4 regions of the Actinospica sp. genome follow, and region 2 is predicted to be linked to each of the others. Evidence: riboswitches for the same ligand, from Rfam matches in the RefSeq annotation. Region 2 holds a riboswitch; each other region holds the start of a gene.
The links. Region 2 has a riboswitch for cyclic di-AMP ahead of VG296_RS26345 (hypothetical protein). Riboswitches for the same ligand answer to the same signal wherever they lie in the genome.

Region 1 (5,047 bases), on a different contig from region 2:
GGCCCGGGCCGTCGGCGCGCACGAGATGATCGCCAGGCTCTCCGGCGGCTACCTCCACCAGGTCGGCGAGCGCGGCCGCAGCCTGTCCTCGGGCCAGCGCCAGCTGCTCGCCCTCGCCCGCGCCTACCTCGTGGACCCGGACATCCTGCTGCTCGACGAGGCGACCGCGTCCCTCGACCTGGCCAGCGAGGCGGCCGTGACCCGCGCCATGGACGAGGTCTCCCGCGCCCGCACCACCCTCGTCGTCGCGCACCGCCTCACCACCGCGGCCCGCGCCGACCGCATCCTCGTCCTCGACGGCGGCCTCATCGTCGAGGACGGCACGCACGACGACCTGCTCGCCGCGGACGGACCGTACGCGCGACTGTGGAACAGCTTCATGCACGCGAGCTCGGAGGGCGCCGCGGCGCTCTAGGTCGAGATCCAGGCCGAGATCCAGTCCGAGATCTAGGCCGAGGTCGAGGTCCGGGGAAAAGTATTAGCGCCCGGATCGCCGGTGGGTTGGGCTCCGCTTGCCGCACAAGGGGGAGAGGTTGCGGCTCACGTCGCCCCGGCGATCCGGGCGCTCGATGGCAGCGCCCTCACGAGGGGGAGGGGGTAGAGAACGCCGCCAGGTCACATGGCCTGAGGTGTTCTTGCGTGGCAGGAGGCTACGGGCGGCCGAAGCCGGCGACCTGCATGCCGATGTTGGACAGCGAGATCTCGCGGACCGTCGCTCCGGTGTGCGGTGCGTCGATGACCATGCCGTCACCGATGTAGATGCCGACGTGGCCGACGTAGCCGGGGCTGTCGAAGAAGAAGACCAGGTCGCCGGGCTCGGCGGAGGACTCGCTGACGGACGTCGTGACGCTCATCTGCTCGGCGGCGTTGTGCGGCAGCGAGACGCCCGCGGCGGCCCACGCCTCCATCGTCAGTCCGGAGCAGTCGAACGTGGAGGGGCCGGAGGCGGCGTAGACGTACTCGTCACCGAGCTTCGACTTCGCGTACGCCACGGCTATCGCGGCGCGGGAGTTCGGGGCGACCGCCGTCACGGTGTTCGACGTGCTGCCGCCGCCGGAGACGATCGTCTGCTGCTGCGCCGCGCTCAGGGTGCTGATCACGGACTTCGCCTGGGCGGTCGCGGACAGCGCGGAGGTCTTCTGCTTCTTCGCCGTGTTCACGGCCGCCTGCTGCTGGGTCAGCTCCGTCTGGGCGAGCTTCTGGTCGGCGGCGACCTGCGACTTGGCGGTGGCCAGCTCCTTGAGCAGCTGGGCTTCCTTCTGCGAGATCTCGTTGCTGGCCAGCGCCTTGTTGAGGTAGGTCTCCGGGCTGGACTCCAGCGCGAGTTCCAGGGTCGAGGACATCCCGGCGCTCTCGTACTGCTGTGCGGCCTGCAGGCCCATCGTGCGCTGCAGCGAGCTCATCTCGGCGGTGGCGCTGGAGATCTGCGCCTGGAGGGCGTTCACCTTCGTCTGCAGCGTCGCGGCCTGCTCGGTGGCGGCGTTGTAGGCCTCGGTGGCGGCCTCCGACTGCTGCATCTTCTGGTTGTAATCGGCCTTGGCCTGCGTCAGGGTCTCGGCGTGCGCGCTGCCCTGCATCAGCAGGGTGGAGCCGGCGGCTACGCCGACCAGGGCTACAGCCGAGGCCTTTCGCGTCGAGAGTTTCGGGGCGCGATGAGACGGCATGCGTTCCTCTTCCGGTGGCGCCTACCGGGTTAGCTGACGGGTTCGGGCGGGAAAAGTCGCCCTACACCTTGCCTTCGCGGTTCGCGGCTGCGAACCGGTCGGGCGCGGTGATTCACCCCGGTGCTTGCGGGTGGGTCCCCGGCTCCGCGGCGGTCCCGTTCCGTCCGCGTCCCGCGGTGTTCGCGGTGCACGGCCCGGTGGTGGGGCCCGCCGATTGGACTCGGCGCGGATATCCGCCGGGGGTCTGGCGACCCCGCGTGGGGCGGTATCTGGGTGTGGACTCTAGCGATCCGGTTGCGGGGCTTCGATTTTTCGGCCCCGCTCTTTAACGTCTCTTTGCCCGTGTCGTGATCGATCCGTGGCCATTCGCGAGCCGACGGGACCCGGAGAATAGTGCGCGTCTGGCGTGCTCTGACCGTTTTGCCGGGTGGGCGAAACGGACGAAACGGCTCGGTGGCCGAGCCGTTTCGTGATGCTCCACGGGGGAGAGATCTTGCCGACGGGCTGTCGGCAAGATCTCGAAGGCTCTCATTCTCATGAGGCCCGGATAGTGTGCACGCTCTGATACCCGCCGGTCAACACGCTGTCGCGGTCCGGGTTCGTCAGGGGGAGCCGGTGCTCGTCGCGCCGCCTGCCTGCGGCGAGCCGGAGGCCGTGCCGGTGGACTTGGTCGACCCGGCGGCGCTCGGGGACGTCGAGGGGCTCGCCGAGGACGTCGCAGAATTCGACGACGATGCCGAGGACGACGCCGTGGCACCGGAGCTCTTCGACCCCGTCGAGTCCGCGGACGCCGACGAGCCGTCGTTCGCCGCGCCGTGCGTCGTCTCGGTCACGGTGGTCGTCGTGGTGGTGGACGGCGTGGTGGACGAGCCCGCGCTGCGCACCGGGGCGCCGGCGAAGATGCCGACGACGATCGCCACGCTGAACACGGCGACGATCGCGGCGGCGATGCCCATCGGCTTGCGGTATCTGAGGATCCGCGCGAGGCGAGACGGCTTCTCGGCCGCCTCGGCGGGCGCGATCAGCTGAGTCCGCTCGGCGTCGATGCCCGGCGGCAGGATCAGCTTCGTGTCCTCGCGGATGACCCGGGTCTCGGCCGTGGCCTCCTTGGGGGTCCACGGCTCCGCCGCGTTCGCACCGTAGAAACGTCCGGCGGGGACCTTCGCGGTCGCGTCGGACTCCTCGGCGGTCTCGCCCCCGGCCGCCTCCTCGTCGACCTCGACCTCGATGAACTCGCCGTTCACCAGCAGCGTCTGCTTGATCTTGTGCCCGCCGGTGCGGAACACGTGCCCCCAGATCGCCGCGCCCGTGGTCGCGACCACCGAACCGACCGCGGCCCCGATGACCGTGCCCGCCACACCGAGGTACGAGGCGACGACCGAGGCGGAGCAGGCCGCCAACGCAGAAGCCGCGACCTGACTGGTGGTCAGATTCAGTCGCGGCTTCTTTGCCAGGGTTTCCTGCTCGTCTCGTGCCTCGTCCTCGCGCTCGCTCATGCATCCCCTGGGATCAGACGTTCTCGTTATTCAACCGTAATGCAAATCACGCCGCCGGACCGTCCGCGCCCGCACGGCCTGTGACCGAACTCACGGGGACCGCGATTGTCGGCGGACGGTTCTAGACTCGGGTCCGATGAGCGGTTACGAGACCCCCCTGTTCGACCTGCCCAAGCCGCCCGCCCCCGCGCGGCACCAGGCAGGGTCCGTGCTGCCCGGCCTCGGCCGCCCGGCCCGCCGCGAGGAGGAGCGGGGGGATCTGCCCTCGTCGGCGAAGGCCCCCGCCCGGCCCGCTCCGGTGGCGCCGCGGGACCTGAACGCGATGCTGGACGGCCTCAACCCCGCCCAGCGCGAGGCCGTCGTGCACGCGGGATCGCCGCTGCTGATCGTCGCCGGCGCCGGCTCCGGCAAGACCCGGGTGCTCACCAACCGGATCGCCTATCTGCTCGGCGAGCGCGGTGTGCACCCCGGCGAGATCCTGGCCATCACCTTCACCAACAAGGCCGCCGCCGAGATGCGCGAGCGGGTGGAGGCGCTGATCGGCCCGCGGGCCCGGATGATGTGGGTCTCCACCTTCCACTCCGCCTGTGTGCGGATCCTGCGACGCGAGCACGAGCACCTGCGGCTGCCCTCGTCCTTCACCATCTACGACGCGGACGACTCGCGGCGGCTGATGGCGCAGGTCGCCCGCGACCTCGACCTGGACGTCAAGCGGCATCCCCCGCGCGGTCTGCTCGCCGCGGTGTCCTCGCTCAAGAACGAGCTCATCGACCACGAGTCGGCGCGGGACGCCGCGCAGTCGGACCGCGAGGCGCTGATCGCCGAGGTCTACGGCGTCTACCAGAACCGGCTGATCGCGGCGAAGGCGCTGGACTTCGACGACCTGATCATGACGACGGTCAACCTCTTCCAGGCCTTCCCGGCCGTCGCCGAGAGCTACCGCCGCCGCTTCCGGCACGTGCTGGTCGACGAGTACCAGGACACGAACCACGCGCAGTACGTGCTGGTGCGCGAGCTCGTCGGCCCCGCGGACGGGGAGGTGCCGCCCGCCGAGCTGTGCGTGGTCGGCGACGCGGACCAGTCGATCTACGCCTTCCGCGGCGCGACGATCCGCAACATCCTCGAATTCGAGGCCGACTACCCGAACGCCAAGACCATCCTGCTCGAGCAGAACTACCGCTCCACCCAGACCATCCTGACCGCGGCCAACGCGGTGATCGCGAAGAACCGCGGCCGCAAGGCGAAGAATCTGTGGACCGATTCGGGCGCGGGCGAGCAGATCATCGGGTATGTCGCGGACTCCGAGCACGACGAGGCCGCCTTCGTCGCCAACGAGGTGGACCGGCTCGCCGACGAGGGCCTGGCCAAACCCGGCGACGTGGCCGTCTTCTACCGCACCAACGCGCAGTCCCGTGCGTTCGAGGAGTGCTTCATCCGGGTCGGCCTGCCCTACCGCGTGGTCGGCGGCGTGCGCTTCTACGAGCGCAAGGAGGTCAAGGACGCCCTGGCCTACCTCAGGGCCCTGGCGAACCCGGACGACACGGTCTCGGTCAGGCGGATCATCAACGTGCCCAAGCGCGGCATCGGCGATCGCGCCGAGGCGATGCTGGACGCGCTGGCGACGCGTGAACGGATCTCCTTCGGCGCGGCCGTGGACCGCGCGGACGAGGCGTACGGCCTGGCGGCGCGTTCGCTCAACGCGGTCAAGGGCTTCGCGGCGCTGATGGCGAGCCTGCGCGAGAAGGTGGCGGAGGGCGCGGGCCCGGCCGAGGTGCTCGAGGCGATCCTGGAGCGCACCGGCTATCTGGCCGAGCTGCAGGAGTCCACCGACCCGCAGGACGAGAGCCGCGCGGAGAACCTGCAGGAACTGGTCGCCGTCGCGCACGA
Region 2 (5,047 bases):
GTCGCGATCGTGGACGGCCGGATCGCCGCGGTCGGTCCGCACGCCCGGGAACTCGCCGGGCCGCGCACCGAGCACGTCGACCTGGCCGGGAAGCTGCTCATCCCCGGTTTTCAGGACTCGCACATCCACGCGGTCTTCGGCGGGCTCGAACTCGCCCGCTGCGAACTGAGCGCGCTGTCCACCGCGGCCGAGTATCTGGACGCGATCGGCGCGTACGCCCGCGCGAACCCGGACCAGGAGTGGATCACCGGCGGCGGCTGGTCGCTCGACGCGTTCCCCAACGGCCTGCCGACCGCCGCCGCGCTCGACGCGGTGGTGCCGGACCGGCCGGTGTTCCTGCCGAACCGCGACCACCACGGCGCCTGGGTCAACAGCCGCGCCCTCGAACTCGCCGGAATCACCCGCGACACCTCTGACCCGGCCGACGGACGGATCGAGCGCGACTCGCGCGGCGAGCCGACCGGAATGCTGCAGGAGGGCGCGCTCGGCCTCGTCGAGTCTCTGCTGCCGGCGGTCTCCGACGAGGAGATGGACGCCGCCTTCGACCGCGCGCAGACGCTGCTGCACTCCCTCGGCATCACCGCGTGGCAGGACGCGCTCGTCGGCAGTGGGCTCGGCCAGCCGGACAACTTCGGCGTCTACTTCAGGGCGGCCGGCTCGGGCAGGCTCACCGCGCGGGTACGCGGCGCCCTGTGGTGGGAGCGCGACCGAGGCGCCGAGCAGATCGAGGCGTTCATCGAGCGGCGGCGGATCGGGCGTGCCGCGGGCGACGGGCGCTTCGACCCGGGCAGCGTCAAGATCATGCAGGACGGGATCATCGAGAACGGGACGGCCGCGCTGACATCGCCGTACGTGCAGCCGTGCGCATGCGGCGGCCCGGCCGGGAACAGCGGCCTGAGTTTCATCGACCCGGAGCTGCTGCGCGGCTACGTGACGCGCCTCGACAGCGAAGGCTTCCAGGTGCATTTCCACGCGCTCGGCGATCGGGCCGTCCGCGAGGTCCTGGATGCGATCGAGGCGGCTCGCAAGGCCAACGGCACGAGCGTTCACCGTCACCATCTCGCGCATCTCCAGGTCGTCCATCCCGAGGACATCGCGCGCTTCGCGGCCCTCGACGCGATCGGGAACATCCAGCCGCTGTGGGCCTGCCACGAACCGCAGATGGACGAGCTCGCGATCCCGGTCCTCGGTCCGCGGCGCGCCGATTGGCAGTACCCGTTCAACGCGTTGCTGACGAGCGGTGCCAGGCTCGCGGCGGGCAGCGACTGGCCGGTTTCCAGCCCCGATCCGATCCAGGGCATCCACGTCGCGGTCAACCGGGTCACGCCCGGCGAGGGCGGCGCGCCGCTCACCCCGGATCAGCGGCTCAGCCTCAGCGAAGCGCTCACGGCCTACACCGCGGGGACCGCGTACGTGAACCATCTCGACAACACCGGGCGCATCGCCCCCGGGATGCTCGCCGACCTGGCCGTACTCGACCGCGACCCCTTCGACGGGCCGAGCGGGGCGATCCACGAGACGCGCGTGGCCGCCACGTACGTCGGCGGCGCCTTGGTGTACGAACGCTGATCAGCGGGGCGTACGCAGCATGAAGATGTCCACGGGAGTCTCGGTGACGACGGTGAATCCATGCCGCTCGTACAGCCGTCGCGCCGGGCTCCCGTGCAGGACATTGACGCGGACGACGAGGTGTTCGCGGTCGCAGCGCTCGAGCAGCCTGCTGAGCACGGCCGAGCCGATGCCCTTGCCCTGCCGGCGCGGGTCCAGATAGAAGTGCTCGAGCCAGTGTGCGTCGATATCCGGACGAAGCGCGATACAGCCGGCGAACTCGCCCTCGACCTCGATCACCCAGGTGTGCTCGGCGGCGAATCCGTTGCGTAGCCGCTGGCGCACGCGATCGGGGTCGAAGCGGCCGATCCGCTCGAGATCCGCACGCATCGTCACCGCGCGTAACTCCGCGATCGGCTCAACGTCCGCATCTTCGGCGGGGCGCAACTCCCAATCTGCCATGACCGGGAGACTAGCGCACTGAGCTGCACTTAGTCGCTATGAGGAGGTTAAAGAACCGGGCTCCGCGGCGGCCGCGGAGCCCGGTGTGCGGGGGAGAAGGGGATCAGGAGTTCGCGATGGTGTGCACCATGTACGCGGCCTGACTCTCCCACTGCGAGTACAGCGAGCCGTCGAAGGAGCGCTGCACGGACTGCGCGGCGTCGGACAGGTTCATGTTCTGGTAGTCCGACGGCAGTTCCCTGAGGAACGCCTTCGACGCGTACGCCGGGTCGGTCAGCTCGGACGCGGAGCCCCAGCCCATCGACGGACGCTGCTGGAAAAGGCCCAGCGAGTCGGCGTTTGTCGCGGTGGTCAGGTTGTGCAGCGAGGACTCCTGCATGGCCGTGGCCACGGCTATGGTCGCGGCGTACGCCGACATGTTCAGGTCCTTGGCGGCCTGCACGATCGAGGTGGCGTTGTTCCACTGGTCGGAGTCCGGGCTGAAGCGCTGCTGCGAGCCCTCGATGCCGGTCGGCTCGAGGTCCGAGTAGCCCACGCCCGCGTAAGGCTTCGAAGACACCGTCGTCGCGCTCTTCGCCGCGGGGGCCGCGGCCGCGGCCGTGCTCTTGGCCGCGGTGCTCGTCGTGGTGGTCTTCGCCGCGGTGGGCTTGGACGCGGTGGACTTGGACGCGTTGCTCGTGGTCGCGGAGGTCTTGGCCGCGGCCGCGGTGCTCTTCGCGGCGGTGCTCGTCTTGGCGGCGGCCGAGCTCTTCTTGGCGGCCGTCGCATGCTGCGCGACGACGCTCTTCACGGAGGACGCGGCGGTGTGCCGCGTCGAGTCCGCGGAGGCGGTGAGCGGGGTGGCGATGGTGAGGGCCGTGGCGGCGAGCGCCAGACCGATCGCGGGGACGTGGTGGATCTTGACGCGCTTGAGCGCGCGGGCATGACGGAACGACACGGGTGTAGACAGCCTCTCCTTCGGCCGCCTACCGGGTTAGCTGTCGGGTTCGGGCGGAAGGTGAGGTTCGCCCTACGGTCCTTCATGCACGTGGAGTCATACTCTGATCACGATGTGCACCCAGGGACCGATTCACCCCGGGGACCACCGCTGCGACGCGGCGAACATTGGGTCCCCGGCTCCCCTCGCGGGGACTCGGCGGGTGCGACCGGTGCCGGACGGATTCCACGGCGTCAGCCGGTCGCACAAGAAACGACCATACATACCTTGTCGCGACTTGTCACAAATCGTATGCAAAACGGACAGAGCGTGACCGATGGGCCACGCTCTGCCGAGAAATTCATGAGTTTCCGGCGGTTCGGTCAGCTGGGCGCCTGCCCGTTGACGATGTCGTACACCATCGTCGTGGCCTGCTTCTGCCACTGTGCGTAAGCGGTCGGATACCCGGAGCGCTGCACGTCCTGCGCGGCCTCCCAGAGGTAGATGCTCTGGTAGTCCGGCGCGTCCGCCTCGAGCGCGGCCAGGAAGGCGTTCGCGGCGTACGAGGGGGTGGTCAGCTCGTCGTAGGTGCCCCAGCCCTGCGAGGGCCGCTGCTGGAACAGGCCCACCGAGTCCGCGTTGGTCGCGGAGGTGAGGTTGATCAGCTGGGACTCCTGTATCGAGGTGGCCACGGCGACGACCGCCGCGTACAGCGGCATGCCGCGCTTCTCGGCCACCTGGACTATCGCCCGGGCGTTCTCCCACTGGTCGGTGCTCGGCGTGAACGTGTTCTGCGATCCGTACTCGGCCACCGGCTCGAGCTGGCCCCAGGTGACCGACGCGTACGGGTTCGAGGACGTCGGGCTCGCCGAGGCCTTCGCACTCGCGCTCGCGCTGGCCGACGCGGAGGCGGAAGCCGAGGCGGACGCCGACGCCGAGGCGCTGGCGGAGGCCTTCGCCGAGGCGGATATCTTCACCGAGGTCGCCTTAGGCACCGTCGTGGTCTGCGCGGCGCTGGGCTGCGCGCTCGCCGTCGTGGCCTGGACCGGCACCGCGTCCGCGGTCGCCGGGTGGGGGGCGCTGCTCGGAGCGTGCCCGCTGATCGTCATCGCCGCGGCCACGCCGCCCGGCGCGCCGACCACGGTTCCCGCGAGTGCCGCGACGGTTATCGCCGGGTACTTCCGGGTCCAGGACTGGCTGGCGTCGGAACGGACGATCGGCGATTTGCGGCTGTGTTTGGCGCTGTGACTGCCCACGGTCGGTTGAACGGCCCTCTCCTTCGGCCGCCTACCGGGTTAGCTGACGGGTTCGGGCGGAAGAAGGTCGCCCTACGGCCTTGCCCCGATGGGTGGGACGCGGCCGATTCACCCCGGGGATTCCCAGGCCTGGACCTGGTGAGTTGGGTCCCCGGCTCCCCTCGCGGGGACTCGGCGGGCGCGTCCGGTGTCGCGGGTTCGCGACGTCCGCCGGCTGCGCTGAGGCCAGAACCTAACAGATCGACCCGGCGCATGTCACCGATTCGTCTCGAAGTTGCCACAAGCTTGACTCGGCGTGAGATCCGGCTAACCAACAGTGGATGGGCGACTGCCGTCCGCGACCGTCTGGTAAGGGTCTTGAGGCTCGTCTAGCGGACGCTTTGCAGCCCCCTGCGGTTAACCTGGTGCCGTGAACGCCGATACCGAGTCCGCCCCCGGGGATCCCAACGCCGCCGATCCGCAGGAGATCGCCCGGCTCCGGGTGGCCATCGGCCGCCTGCACCGCCGGATGGTCCAGCGCACCTCCGGCAATCTGACGTTCTCCCAGACCTCCGCGCTCGTCGCGGTGGAGAAGGTCGGCCCGATCCGGCTCGGCGAACTCGCCAACCGCGAACGCGTCGCCGCCCCCTCGATGACCCGCACCGTCTCCGGCCTGGTCGAGACCGGACTGCTCAACCGCGTCGGCGACCCCCAGGACGGCCGCTCCTTCCTGCTGAGCATCACCGACCTCGGCCGCGAGTTCCTCGAGGGCCTGCGCACCGAGCGCAACGCAGCCCTGGCCGAGGGCGTCTCCCGCCTCGCCCCCGCCGAGTACGCGGCGCTGCGGGCCGCGCTGCCGGTGCTCGAGCACCTCGCCGAACAGGAG
Region 3 (5,047 bases), on a different contig from region 2:
GCGCTGTTCTCCGGCGAGGACGGGCTCGACATGATCCGCGCGCTCGAGCGGGCCGCGCACCGTCTGCTGCAGGCCGGGCGCTGGCTGGCCGTGGAGCACTCGGATCAGCAGGGCGGCGCGGTGCAGCGGATCTTCCTGGAGGAGTACGGCTGGGTGGAGGCGGGCGACCACCGCGACCTGACCGGCCGACCGCGATTCTTCACCGCCCGTAAGGACGGTCCCCGCAATTGACCTGACTCGACGTCAGGTGCGAAATTACTTCCTCGATTCCTGGAGGCTGTGAGTACCGTGAGCCGCCGCTACGACTGCGCCGAACCGGACCAGCGGGCGGTCGGCCTGCGCGAGGCCGCCTCGACGATCCGCCGGAGTGACCTGATCGTGCTGCCGACCGACACCGTGTACGGCATCGGCGCCGATGCCTTCTCCAGCAGCGGGATCGCCGCGCTGCTGGCGGCCAAGGGCCGCGGCCGGGACATGCCGGTGCCGGTGCTGGTCGGTTCGCCGAGCACGCTGCACGGCCTGGTGTCGAAGTTCCCGGAGAACGGCTGGGACCTGGTGGACGCGTTCTGGCCGGGCGCGCTGACCATCGTGGCGCGGCACCAGCCGTCGCTGCAATGGGACCTCGGCGACGCGCGCGGCACCGTCGCGCTGCGGATGCCGCTGCACCCGGTGGCCATCGAACTGCTGATGCAGACCGGCCCGCTCGGGGTCTCCTCGGCGAACAAGACCGGGCACGCGCCGGCGACCACCGCCTCCGAGGCGCAGGATCAGCTCGGCACCGCCGTGGACGTGTACCTGGACGGCGGACAGACCGCGGACAATGTGCCCTCCTCGATCGTGGATCTCACCGGCGAGGCGCCGAAACTGCTCAGAGAGGGCGCGCTCACTTTCGAGGAGATCGCCAAGGTGGCCACGAATCTGACGCGCTGAATTCTTTTATTCAGGCAGGCCGAAATCCCGGACGCAGCGAATGCGTCCGGGATTTCGGGTTATTGCTTAACCTCAGCCGAGGTTGAGGACCTGGCCCGGGAAGATCAGGTTCGGGTTCGAGCCGATGGTCGACTCGTTGTTGGTGTACAGCGAGTGCCAGTCGGAGACGCCCTCCTTGGCGGCGATGCCCGAGAGGGTGTCGCCGGACTGCACGGTGTAGCTGCCGCTCTTCGAGCTGGAGCTCGAGGAGGAGGACGAGGCGGCCGGGGTGGAGCTCGAGTCCGAGGAGCTGGTGTTGCTCGAGGTGGACGAGCTGTTGTCCGAGGTGGACGGGGTGGAGCTCGTGTCCGTGGACGACGAGGTGCTCGAGGAGCTGGAGCTGTCCGAGGAGGACGAGCCCGAGGTGTTGGTGCCGGTGTAGGTGGTGGAGCTGCCCGCGTTGGCGCCGCACACCGGCCACGCGCCGATGCCCTGGCCGGCCAGGACGGCCTCGGCCACGGTGATCTGGTCGGCCTCGGAGGCCAGGTTGGCGGACGCGGCGTACTGGTCGCCGCCGTAGGCGTCCCAGGTGGACTGGGTGAACTGCAGGCCGCCGTAGAAGCCGTTGCCGGTGTCCGCGGCCCAGTTGCCGGAGGACTCGCAGTTCGCGATGGCGGTCCAGTTCACGGAGTCGGCGGACGCGGTGCCGGCCAGGGCGACCGGAATGGCGATCGCGGCGCCGGCGATGGCGGCGGTGGCTACGGCGCGGCGGGTGAAGGACTTGGAGGCAAGAGCGTGCTTGGGCATGCTGAAGTCGTTTTCCTCTCCCACGCCTGCGAAGTGAGCTGTCGGATTCGGGCCGGAAAGTAGCCCTACCTCCGAAGACCACAGTCCCCGGTCGGATTCACCCCGAGCCGTTGCGAACGGAGAATCTCCCGTCGCCCCGGCGAAGTTTGGTTCCTCCGCTCCAGCCCTCAAGGGTTTTGGTTGCCGTGATCGGAGGGCTGGATTAGGCGTTCTCGATCACGGTGCCCGGTATGCCGGGCGTCTTCGACGGTAAACAGTTCTTCAGCAGGATTTCAAATTAAACGTACGTGGGCAGGATCACATCAACTGGCAGTGATAACAATATAACTCTACGTATCAAATTAATCATCATTTATCACGGAGAGTGTATCGGTAATGCCTGACAAGTAGTGTGACTCTTTCGGCGTGTCCGGAGAGCGATCGTCCGGTCACCCGGCGCGCGCGGCGGTTCGTGAGCCCGCCGTGAAGCAGACACGCGAGATCCTCGGCCCCGTCCTAGTGCCAGATCCCGGAACCGCACCTACTGTGGACTGGTAACCGCACGGATCCCCCGGTTTCCCTCCCTAGGAGCGTGGTCCTGATGGCCGCCGTCGCCGCTCCCGCCCACGCGACGCCGCACGCCGCGGCGCCCTTCTACGGTCCGGACTTCGCCGCCCTGGTCCGCACGGACCCGCAGGTGGCCGGCATCGTCCTGGACGAGCTGGAACGCCAGCGGGGCAGCCTCCAGCTGATCGCGAGTGAGAACCCGACCTCGCCCGCGGTGCTGGCCGCGCTCGGCTCCGTGCTCTCCAACAAATACGCCGAGGGCTACCCCGGCCGGCGCTACTACGGCGGCTGCGCCGAGGTGGACCGGGCCGAGCGGCTCGCGATCGAGCGGGCCAGGGAGCTGTTCGGCGCCGAGCACGCCAACGTCCAGCCGCACTCCGGCGCCTCGGCCAACCTCGCGGTCTACGCGGCGCTGCTGCATCCCGGCGACCGCGTGCTGGCGATGGCCCTGCCGCACGGCGGGCACCTCACCCACGGCTCGCCGGGCAACTTCTCCGGCACCTGGTTCCAGGCCATCGGCTACCCCGTGCGCGAGGACAACGAGCTGATCGACTACGACCGGGTGCACGAGCTGGCCCGGGCGCACCGGCCGCGGCTGATCATCTGCGGCGCCACCGCGTACCCCCGGCTGATCGACTTCGCCGCCTTCCGGCGGATCGCGGACGAGGTGGGCGCCTATCTCCTGGTGGACGCCGCGCACATCGCCGGCCTGGTCGCCGGGGGAGCGGTGCCCTCGCCGGTGCCGTACGCCGACGTGGTGACCATCGCCACGCATAAGACACTGCGCGGTCCCCGCGGCGGCGCGATCCTGTGCAAGGCCGGACTGGCCGACGCGATCGACCGCGCCGTGTTCCCCTTCGCGCAGGGTGGTCCGCTGATGCACGCGGTAGCGGCCAAGGCGGTGGCCTTCGGCGAGGCGGCCACGCCCGAGTTCGCCGCGTACAGCAAGCAGGTCGTGGTCAACTGCCAGGCGCTCACCTCGGCGCTGGCCGAGGAGGGCATGCGGCCGGTGAGCGGCGGGACGGACACCCACCTGGCCCTGCTGGACCTGCGCGGCATCCATATCGCCGCCGGCCGCGGCGTCAACGGGCGCGAGGCCGAGCAGCGCTGCGAGCGGGCGGGCATCATCCTCAACCGCAACGCCATCCCGTACGACACCGCCAAGCCGATGCTCTCCTCGGGCATCCGGGTCGGCACCGCGGCGGTGACGACCCAGGGCATGCGCGAGCAGGAGATGAAGGTGATCGCCAACCTCGTCGCCCGCGCGGTGCGCAGTCCGGAGCCCGCGCTGGCCGACGAGGTCGCCGAGCTCGTCGCACGATTCCCGTTGTACGCCTAGAGAAGACTCGGACAACTCCGGGAACCCGGTCGGCCCAACGCCGGAAACCGGGCCGGGGCGGGTGAGCGTCTGTCTGCGAGGGTGCGCCGTTGCGGCTACCCTGAAACCCTAGTTGGCAGCCAAGGTCCCGGGTCCGGAAGGTGGCGATCAAGCCGCGATGCGCGAGTACCTGGCGGTCCTGATGATCGCGTGGGTCGTCACCTACCTCGCGACCGGGCCGGTGCGCGAGGTCGCCTTCCGCTTCGGCGCGTGGGCTCCGCTGCGCGACCGGGACGTGCACACCACTCCCACCCCGCGCCTCGGCGGCGTGGGCATGTACCTCGGACTCCTGGTGGCGCTGCTCGCGGCCTCCAAGCTGCCGATGATGCAGATCCGCTTCTTCCAGTCCTCGCGGACCGTGCCGGCGCTGCTGATCGGCTGCACCATGCTGATCGTCATCGGCATCGTCGACGACCGCTGGGGTGTGGACGCGCTGATCAAGCTGGCCGGGCAGACGCTGGCCGCCTCGATCATGGTGCTGATGGGCGTGCAGCTGACCTGGATCTCCATCCCGGGTGTGGGCATCGTCAGCCTGGAGCCGAACCTCGCGGTCACCGTTTCGGTGTTTCTGATCGTCGGCATGATCAACGCGGTCAACTTCGTCGACGGGCTCGACGGTCTGGCCGCCGGCATGGTGGCGATCGCGGCCAGCTGCTTCTTCGTGTACGCGTACCGGCTGCAGCACGGCTACGACATCAGCTCGATCGTCCCGGCGGCCACGGTCTCCGTGGTGCTGATCGGGATGTGCCTCGGCTTCCTCTGCCACAACTGGTCCCCGGCACGCATCTTCATGGGCGACTCCGGATCGATGATGATCGGCATGCTGCTGGCGGCCATCACCATCCTCGAATTCGGGCTGATCGACCCGGACCAGCTGAAGTACGTCGCGGGATCGCAGAGCACGGCGACCTACAAGACCGTGCCCGGCTTCCTGCCGCTGGTGCTGCCGTTCTGCGCGGTGGCGCTGCCGGTGGCCGACACCGTGATGGCCGTCATCCGGCGCACCAGGGCAGGGCGCTCGCCGTTCTCCGCGGACGCCGAGCACATGCACCACCGGCTGCTGCAGATCGGCCACTCCAAGCGCCGCGCGGTCCTGATCATGTACTTCTGGTCGGCGCTGATCTCCTTCACCGTCGTCATGTTCTCGGTCTCCTCGCAGTCCCGGCCGGTCGTGCTCGGCGCGATGGGCTTCGCCGCCCTGGGTCTGGTGGGCCTGCTGCTGCCGCGGGTGCGCAAGCACCTCGACGACCGGGCCGGCCGGGTGCGGCCGGCGCGGTTGCGCGGAAAGCACGCGGCGGCCGGGGAAACGGCCGTGGAACGGCAGTTGGCGCACACCGGATCAGGGCTCGAAAATACTCCGCCACCCCGGCCCTGAACTGGGCGTACGGTGGAGTGATCCATACCACG
Region 4 (5,047 bases), on a different contig from region 2:
GACATTGTGATACGCGCGGTGCGACTCCTCGTAGAGCGTGACGAGGTCGTGGCACGCGCGGACGGCCGATTCGTCGGCAATTCCGTCAGTCGTCTCGCCGGCCGAGGCGTTCAGAGCCGCGAGCCAGCGTTCGACGAGAGTCAAGATGAAACTCTCCGGGGTTCGTCACCCGCGGAGGTGGGGAACGGCAGGACCTCGACCAGTGCGTCCGGCGCCTCGTCCGGAATCCAGTGGCTGACGCCGCCGAGCTCGACGAAGCGGTACGGGCCCGCGACGTGCGTCACGCAGCGCTCGGCGGCGTCGCGGGAGATCGCGATATCCCCGGTGGACCAGACGAAGACGACCGGCGCCTCGATCGGCGGCACGGACGTGCCCTCGCCGAACTTGGCCGCGCGGTACCAGTTGAGGGCGCCGCGCAATGCCTTGGGCTCGCCGAGCACGGAGAGATGCGGCTCGATCGCCGAATCGGACAAAGGGTGATACATGCCCCGCAGCCGTCGGGCGTTTTCCTCCAATAGGACCGGGATGGCCTTATCCGGGTCACGGAAAAGATAGACATATTCGGACATTTTCCGCTGCTCCGCGCTCTCCCCCAATGCCTCGGCGAAAGCGGCCGGATGCGGCACCGAAATGGCGGTGAGAGTGCGCACGCGCTCGGGGTAGCGGGCCGCGAGGTACCAGGCGACCATCGCTCCCCAGTCGTGGCCCACGAGGTCGACGTGTTCAATCCCACACGCGTCGAGCAGACCGATCATGTCGGCGGCCAGCGCCGGCAGCGCATAAGCGGCCGGGTCGGTCGGCCGCGCTCCCGGGGAGTATCCGCGCTGGTCGGGGGCGAGCAGCCGGAGCGGAGCATGGGCTGCGGCGAGCCGGGCCGCGACGGCGTCGTACGCGCGGTGGGTCTGCGGAAAGCCGTGCAGCAGCAGGACCGGCCGACCGCCGGGCACGCCCTGTTCGGCCACGTCGAAGATCAGGTCGCGGACCGGGACCCGGCTGATCCGCCAGCCGCCGCCCGCGCCGACACCGTCGTGTCCGGAATCCTCACCCGCTCCGCCGGCCGCCGCCGTGGTGAGGTGATCGTCGCCCTGCGTGTTGAACTCCGTCACGGGAGCCGCCCTCTCGCCCTTGATCCGCCGCCGCTTCGCCGTCCTCAGACGACGATACGCCACGGCACCGGGGCGCCGAATAGATCATGCTCAGTCAGCTGACGCGGCGTCAATTCCGCTGAATTGTCCGAATTATTCATGAATATCGAAGTCTGCCCTCAGTGATTTGCGGAGTCGGTTGACCACCCTCCGCATCGTTATCGTTCGGTGACATCTCTGGCTCGAAACCGGGGTCCGTTTTGGCCTAGTGTGCTCATCCAGTTGCTGGTGTTCAGTTACGAATTTCCGTAGCGGCAGCAACACCGCCGAGTTCACGCGGGCCCTGATGCGGCCCGCGAGGAGCCGGGGACCCAATCCCCCTGGGGTGAATCCGCGTCCGCGCGGTAGGGCGACCTCTTGCGCCCGAACCCGTCAGCTAACCCGGTAGGCGGCCAAAGAGGAAAGAGCAAGCATGTCTTCGCACCGCAAGCCCCGGCTTTTCGGCGCCCGAAAGCGGGCCCGGACCGTCACGCTGTGTGCCGCCACCTTCGGCGCCGCCGCAATGCCCGCCCTGGCCCAGGCCGCGACCAGCGGTTCCGCCGCCACCACGACGGTGGCCGTGCACCCGAAGTCCACCATCCACGTGGCAGGCGCGGCCCTGCGCGCCGCCGCGCTGCAGGCGGCCAAGGCCTCCACCAGCACCGGCACCGTCGTGGCCGTCTCGGACACCGTCAAGACCTCGGCGTCCAAGACCGCTTCGTCCACCACGTCGTCCTCGTCCTCGTCTTCGAGCGACAAGAGCTACACCGTGGTCTCCGGCGACACCCTCTCCGGCATCGCCGAGCGCGCGCTGGGCAACGGTGACGACTACCCCGAGCTGTTCACGCTGAACAAGGACCGCTCCGAGCCGAACGGCGGGACGTTCACCGACCCGAACCTGATCGTCACCGGCTGGACCATCGAGCTGCCGGCGGACTCGAAGTCGGCGGAGTCGAGCACCTCCGGCTCGTCGAGCTCGAGCTCCGACTCCGGCTCAAGCAGCTCCTCGTCGGACAGCTCCGGCAGCTCGTCGAGCGCGACGAACTCGTCCAGCTCCTCGGCGGACTCGGCCTCGTCCGGCTCCTCGTCGTCGTCCTCGTCCTCTTCGTCCAGCTCGTACGCGGACAACCTGGACGGCTGGATCAACGAGGCGGTCTCGATACTCAGCCAGCACGGCTACTCCGTGTCGTACAACGCGATCTACGAGACCGCGATGAACGAGTCGAGCGGCAACCCGGGCGCGCAGAACAACTCGGACTCCAACGCCGCCGCGGGCAACCCGTCGGAGGGTCTGATGCAGACCACGCAGACCACCTTCGACGCGTACGCGCTCTCCGGCTACACCGACATCTGGGACCCGGTCAGCAACATCATCGCGGCCGCGATCTACGCGCAGGACACCTACGGCGGTCTGGACACCGTCGTGGCCGATCGCTGCGGCGGCTCCTGCTGGTACGGCTACTAAGCCATACAGCTGAAGGCCGGATAGCTGATTCATCGCGGTACGCGACGAGGTCCCGGGCGTCACCCTCTCCCGATGCCCGGGGCTTCGTCGCGTACCGCGGTGCGCTGTTATATACCTGGTCGCATGGCGATGAACGGCACCGCCGCGCACGAGGGCCTCGCGGCGGCCGGCGAACTTCCGGCGTTGGTGGGCGCGGCCGTGGCGCTGGCCCGCGAATCCGGGTTCGCATACAGCTCGCTGCCCGAGCACGGCGAACTGCTCCGAGTCCTGGCACGCGGCGTCGGTCCGGGCGTGATCGGCGAGACGGGGACCGGCTGCGGCGTCGGCCTGGCCTGGCTGGCGAGTGCCGCGCACCCGAACGCTCGCATCATCAGCGTCGAGCACGACGCGGAACGCGCGAGCCGGGTAGCAGAGCTCTTCCACGACGTGCCACAGGTCGGCATTCTGCGAGGCGACTGGCTCGAGCTCCGCGGATACGGGCCCTTCGACCTGCTCGCGCTCGACGGCGGCGGTCAGGGTAAGGGCACTGATCCCGCGATCGAGCCCGCGGAATGGCTGCGGCCCGGCGGACTGGTCGTGATGGACGACTTCGCCCCGCTCAGCGGCTGGCCGCCGCTCTTCCAGGGCGAGGTCGACGAGGCCCGGCGGCACTGGCTCGACCATCCGCGGATGCGCGCCACGCAGGTGAACGTGACCCCGGAGTGGTCCGCGCTGCTCGCCGCGTACGTGGCCTGACTCTCTCTGTGCTTCTGTACCTCTGTACACGGATGCCCGCCGTGCCGATCCGCGAAGATCGGCACGGCGGGCTGCAGGGATCCATCTACTATCTCAGCGCTCTTCGATCAACACCTCCTCTTCGAGATCGGTGAGCAGCCGCGACCTGATCATGAATCGCACGCCCTCAGGGGCCTCCAGCGAAAAACCGCTGCCGCGCCCTGGGACGACGTCCACGGTCAGGTGTGTGTGGCGCCAGCGCTCGAACTGCTGGCTGCCCATCCAGAAGGAGACCGGTTCGGCGACGCCCGGCACCTCGAGCCGTTCCAGGAGCACGTCCGCCGCCCCGGTGCGGAACTCCCCGGCGAGGTAGCACATCGGCGAACTGCCGTCGCAGCAGCCTCCGCTCTGGTGGAACATGAGCGGGCCGTTGGCCTCGTAGAGGGCGCGCAGCACTCCGGCCGCCGCCTCGGTGACCGCGACCCGGTGGACCACCGTCCCGTCCGTCATCCTGCTCCGCACCTCCGCTCCGCCTCGCCGGCTCCGGCCGGCACCGCTGCCTCGGCGCCGGCCGTCGCTCCCCTCAAGTCTCAGACCTCTGGCATACCCGGTATCGTCTAAAAGAAGCCCATCGCCTTCGGGCTGTAGCTGACCAGTAAATTCTTGGTCTGCTGGTAGTGATCGAGCATCATCTTGTGGTTCTCCCGGCCGATCCCGGAGCCCTTGTAGCCGCCGAAGGCGGCGTGCGCCGGGTAGAGGTGGTAGCAGTTCGTCCACACCCGGCCGGCCTGGATCGCCCGGCCCGCCCGGTACGCGGTCCCCGCGTCGCGCGTCCACACCCCGGCGCCGAGGCCGTAGAGCGTGTCGTTGGCGAGCTTGATCGCGTCGTCGTAGTCGTCGAAGGAGGCGACCGAGACGACCGGGCCGAAGATCTCCTCCTGGAAGATGCGCATCGAGTTGGAACCCTCGAAGATGGTCGGCTGCACGTAGTATCCGCCGCTCAGCTCCCCGCCGAGGTCCACCCGCTCGCCGCCGGTCAGCACCTTGGCGCCCTCGGCCTGGCCGATCTCCAGGTAGGACAGGATCTTCTCCAGCTGGTCGTTCGAGGCCTGCGCGCCGAGCATCGTGGCGGTGTCCAGCGGGTGGCCCTGCACGATGCGCTCGGTGCGGGCGATCGCGTCGGCCAGGAAGTCGTCGTAGTGGCCGCGCTGGATCAGGGCCCTGCTCGGGCAGGTGCACACCTCGCCCTGGTTGAGGGCGAACATCGTGAATCCCTCGAGCGCCTTGTCGTAGAAGTCGTCGCGGGCGCCGGAGACGTCGTCGAAGAAGATGTTCGGGCTCTTGCCGCCCAGCTCCAGCGTCACCGGCTTGATGTTCTCGCTGGCGTACTGCATGATCAGCCGGCCGGTGGTGGTCTCGCCGGTGAACGCGACCTTGGCCACCCGGGCGCTGGAGGCCAGCGGCTTGCCCGCCTCGACGCCGAAGCCGTTGACGACGTTGAGCACGCCGGGCGGCAGCAGGTCCGCGACCAGGCTGAGCAGGTAGTGGATCGAGGCCGGGGTCTGCTCGGCGGGCTTGAGCACCACGGCGTTGCCCGCGGCGAGGGCCGGGGCGAGCTTCCAGACGGCCATCAGGATCGGGAAGTTCCACGGGATGATCTGCGCGACCACGCCGAGCGGCTCGTGGAAGTGGTAGGCGACGGTGTCCTCGTCGATCTCGGCGAGGCTGCCCTCCTGCGCGCGCA

Region 1: another riboswitch for cyclic di-AMP. It lies ahead of VG296_RS06825 (C40 family peptidase); the one in region 2 lies ahead of VG296_RS26345 (hypothetical protein).
Region 3: another riboswitch for cyclic di-AMP. It lies ahead of VG296_RS16250 (transglycosylase family protein); the one in region 2 lies ahead of VG296_RS26345 (hypothetical protein).
Region 4: another riboswitch for cyclic di-AMP. It lies ahead of VG296_RS28775 (LysM peptidoglycan-binding domain-containing protein); the one in region 2 lies ahead of VG296_RS26345 (hypothetical protein).

What each region holds. Positions count from the first base shown of each region.
Region 1 covers NZ_DASZKT010000043.1:12,847-17,893, forward strand. The annotation lists gene VG296_RS06820 (ABC transporter ATP-binding protein) at 1-415, shown strand, start outside; gene VG296_RS06825 (C40 family peptidase) at 651-1,664, opposite strand; cyclic di-AMP (ydaO/yuaA leader) riboswitch at 1,668-1,826, opposite strand; gene VG296_RS06830 (hypothetical protein) at 2,267-3,160, opposite strand; gene pcrA (DNA helicase PcrA) at 3,297-5,047, shown strand, end outside.
Region 2 covers NZ_DASZKT010000230.1:20,003-25,049, forward strand. The annotation lists gene VG296_RS26335 (amidohydrolase) at 1-1,569, shown strand, start outside; gene VG296_RS26340 (GNAT family N-acetyltransferase) at 1,570-2,010, opposite strand; gene VG296_RS26345 (hypothetical protein) at 2,114-2,947, opposite strand; cyclic di-AMP (ydaO/yuaA leader) riboswitch at 2,958-3,158, opposite strand; gene VG296_RS26350 (hypothetical protein) at 3,310-3,645, opposite strand; gene VG296_RS26355 (hypothetical protein) at 3,611-4,174, shown strand; cyclic di-AMP (ydaO/yuaA leader) riboswitch at 4,200-4,359, opposite strand; gene VG296_RS26360 (MarR family winged helix-turn-helix transcriptional regulator) at 4,592-5,047, shown strand, end outside.
Region 3 covers NZ_DASZKT010000129.1:22,670-27,716, reverse strand. The annotation lists gene prmC (peptide chain release factor N(5)-glutamine methyltransferase) at 1-231, shown strand, start outside; gene VG296_RS16255 (L-threonylcarbamoyladenylate synthase) at 289-930, shown strand; gene VG296_RS16250 (transglycosylase family protein) at 1,003-1,716, opposite strand; cyclic di-AMP (ydaO/yuaA leader) riboswitch at 1,725-1,934, opposite strand; gene glyA (serine hydroxymethyltransferase) at 2,297-3,601, shown strand; gene VG296_RS16240 (MraY family glycosyltransferase) at 3,759-5,015, shown strand.
Region 4 covers NZ_DASZKT010000257.1:22,649-27,695, reverse strand. The annotation lists gene VG296_RS28785 (metal-dependent phosphohydrolase) at 1-144, opposite strand, end outside; gene VG296_RS28780 (alpha/beta hydrolase) at 141-1,106, opposite strand; cyclic di-AMP (ydaO/yuaA leader) riboswitch at 1,400-1,551, shown strand; gene VG296_RS28775 (LysM peptidoglycan-binding domain-containing protein) at 1,558-2,589, shown strand; gene VG296_RS28770 (O-methyltransferase) at 2,713-3,324, shown strand; gene VG296_RS28765 (DUF779 domain-containing protein) at 3,418-3,813, opposite strand; gene VG296_RS28760 (aldehyde dehydrogenase family protein) at 3,921-5,047, opposite strand, start outside.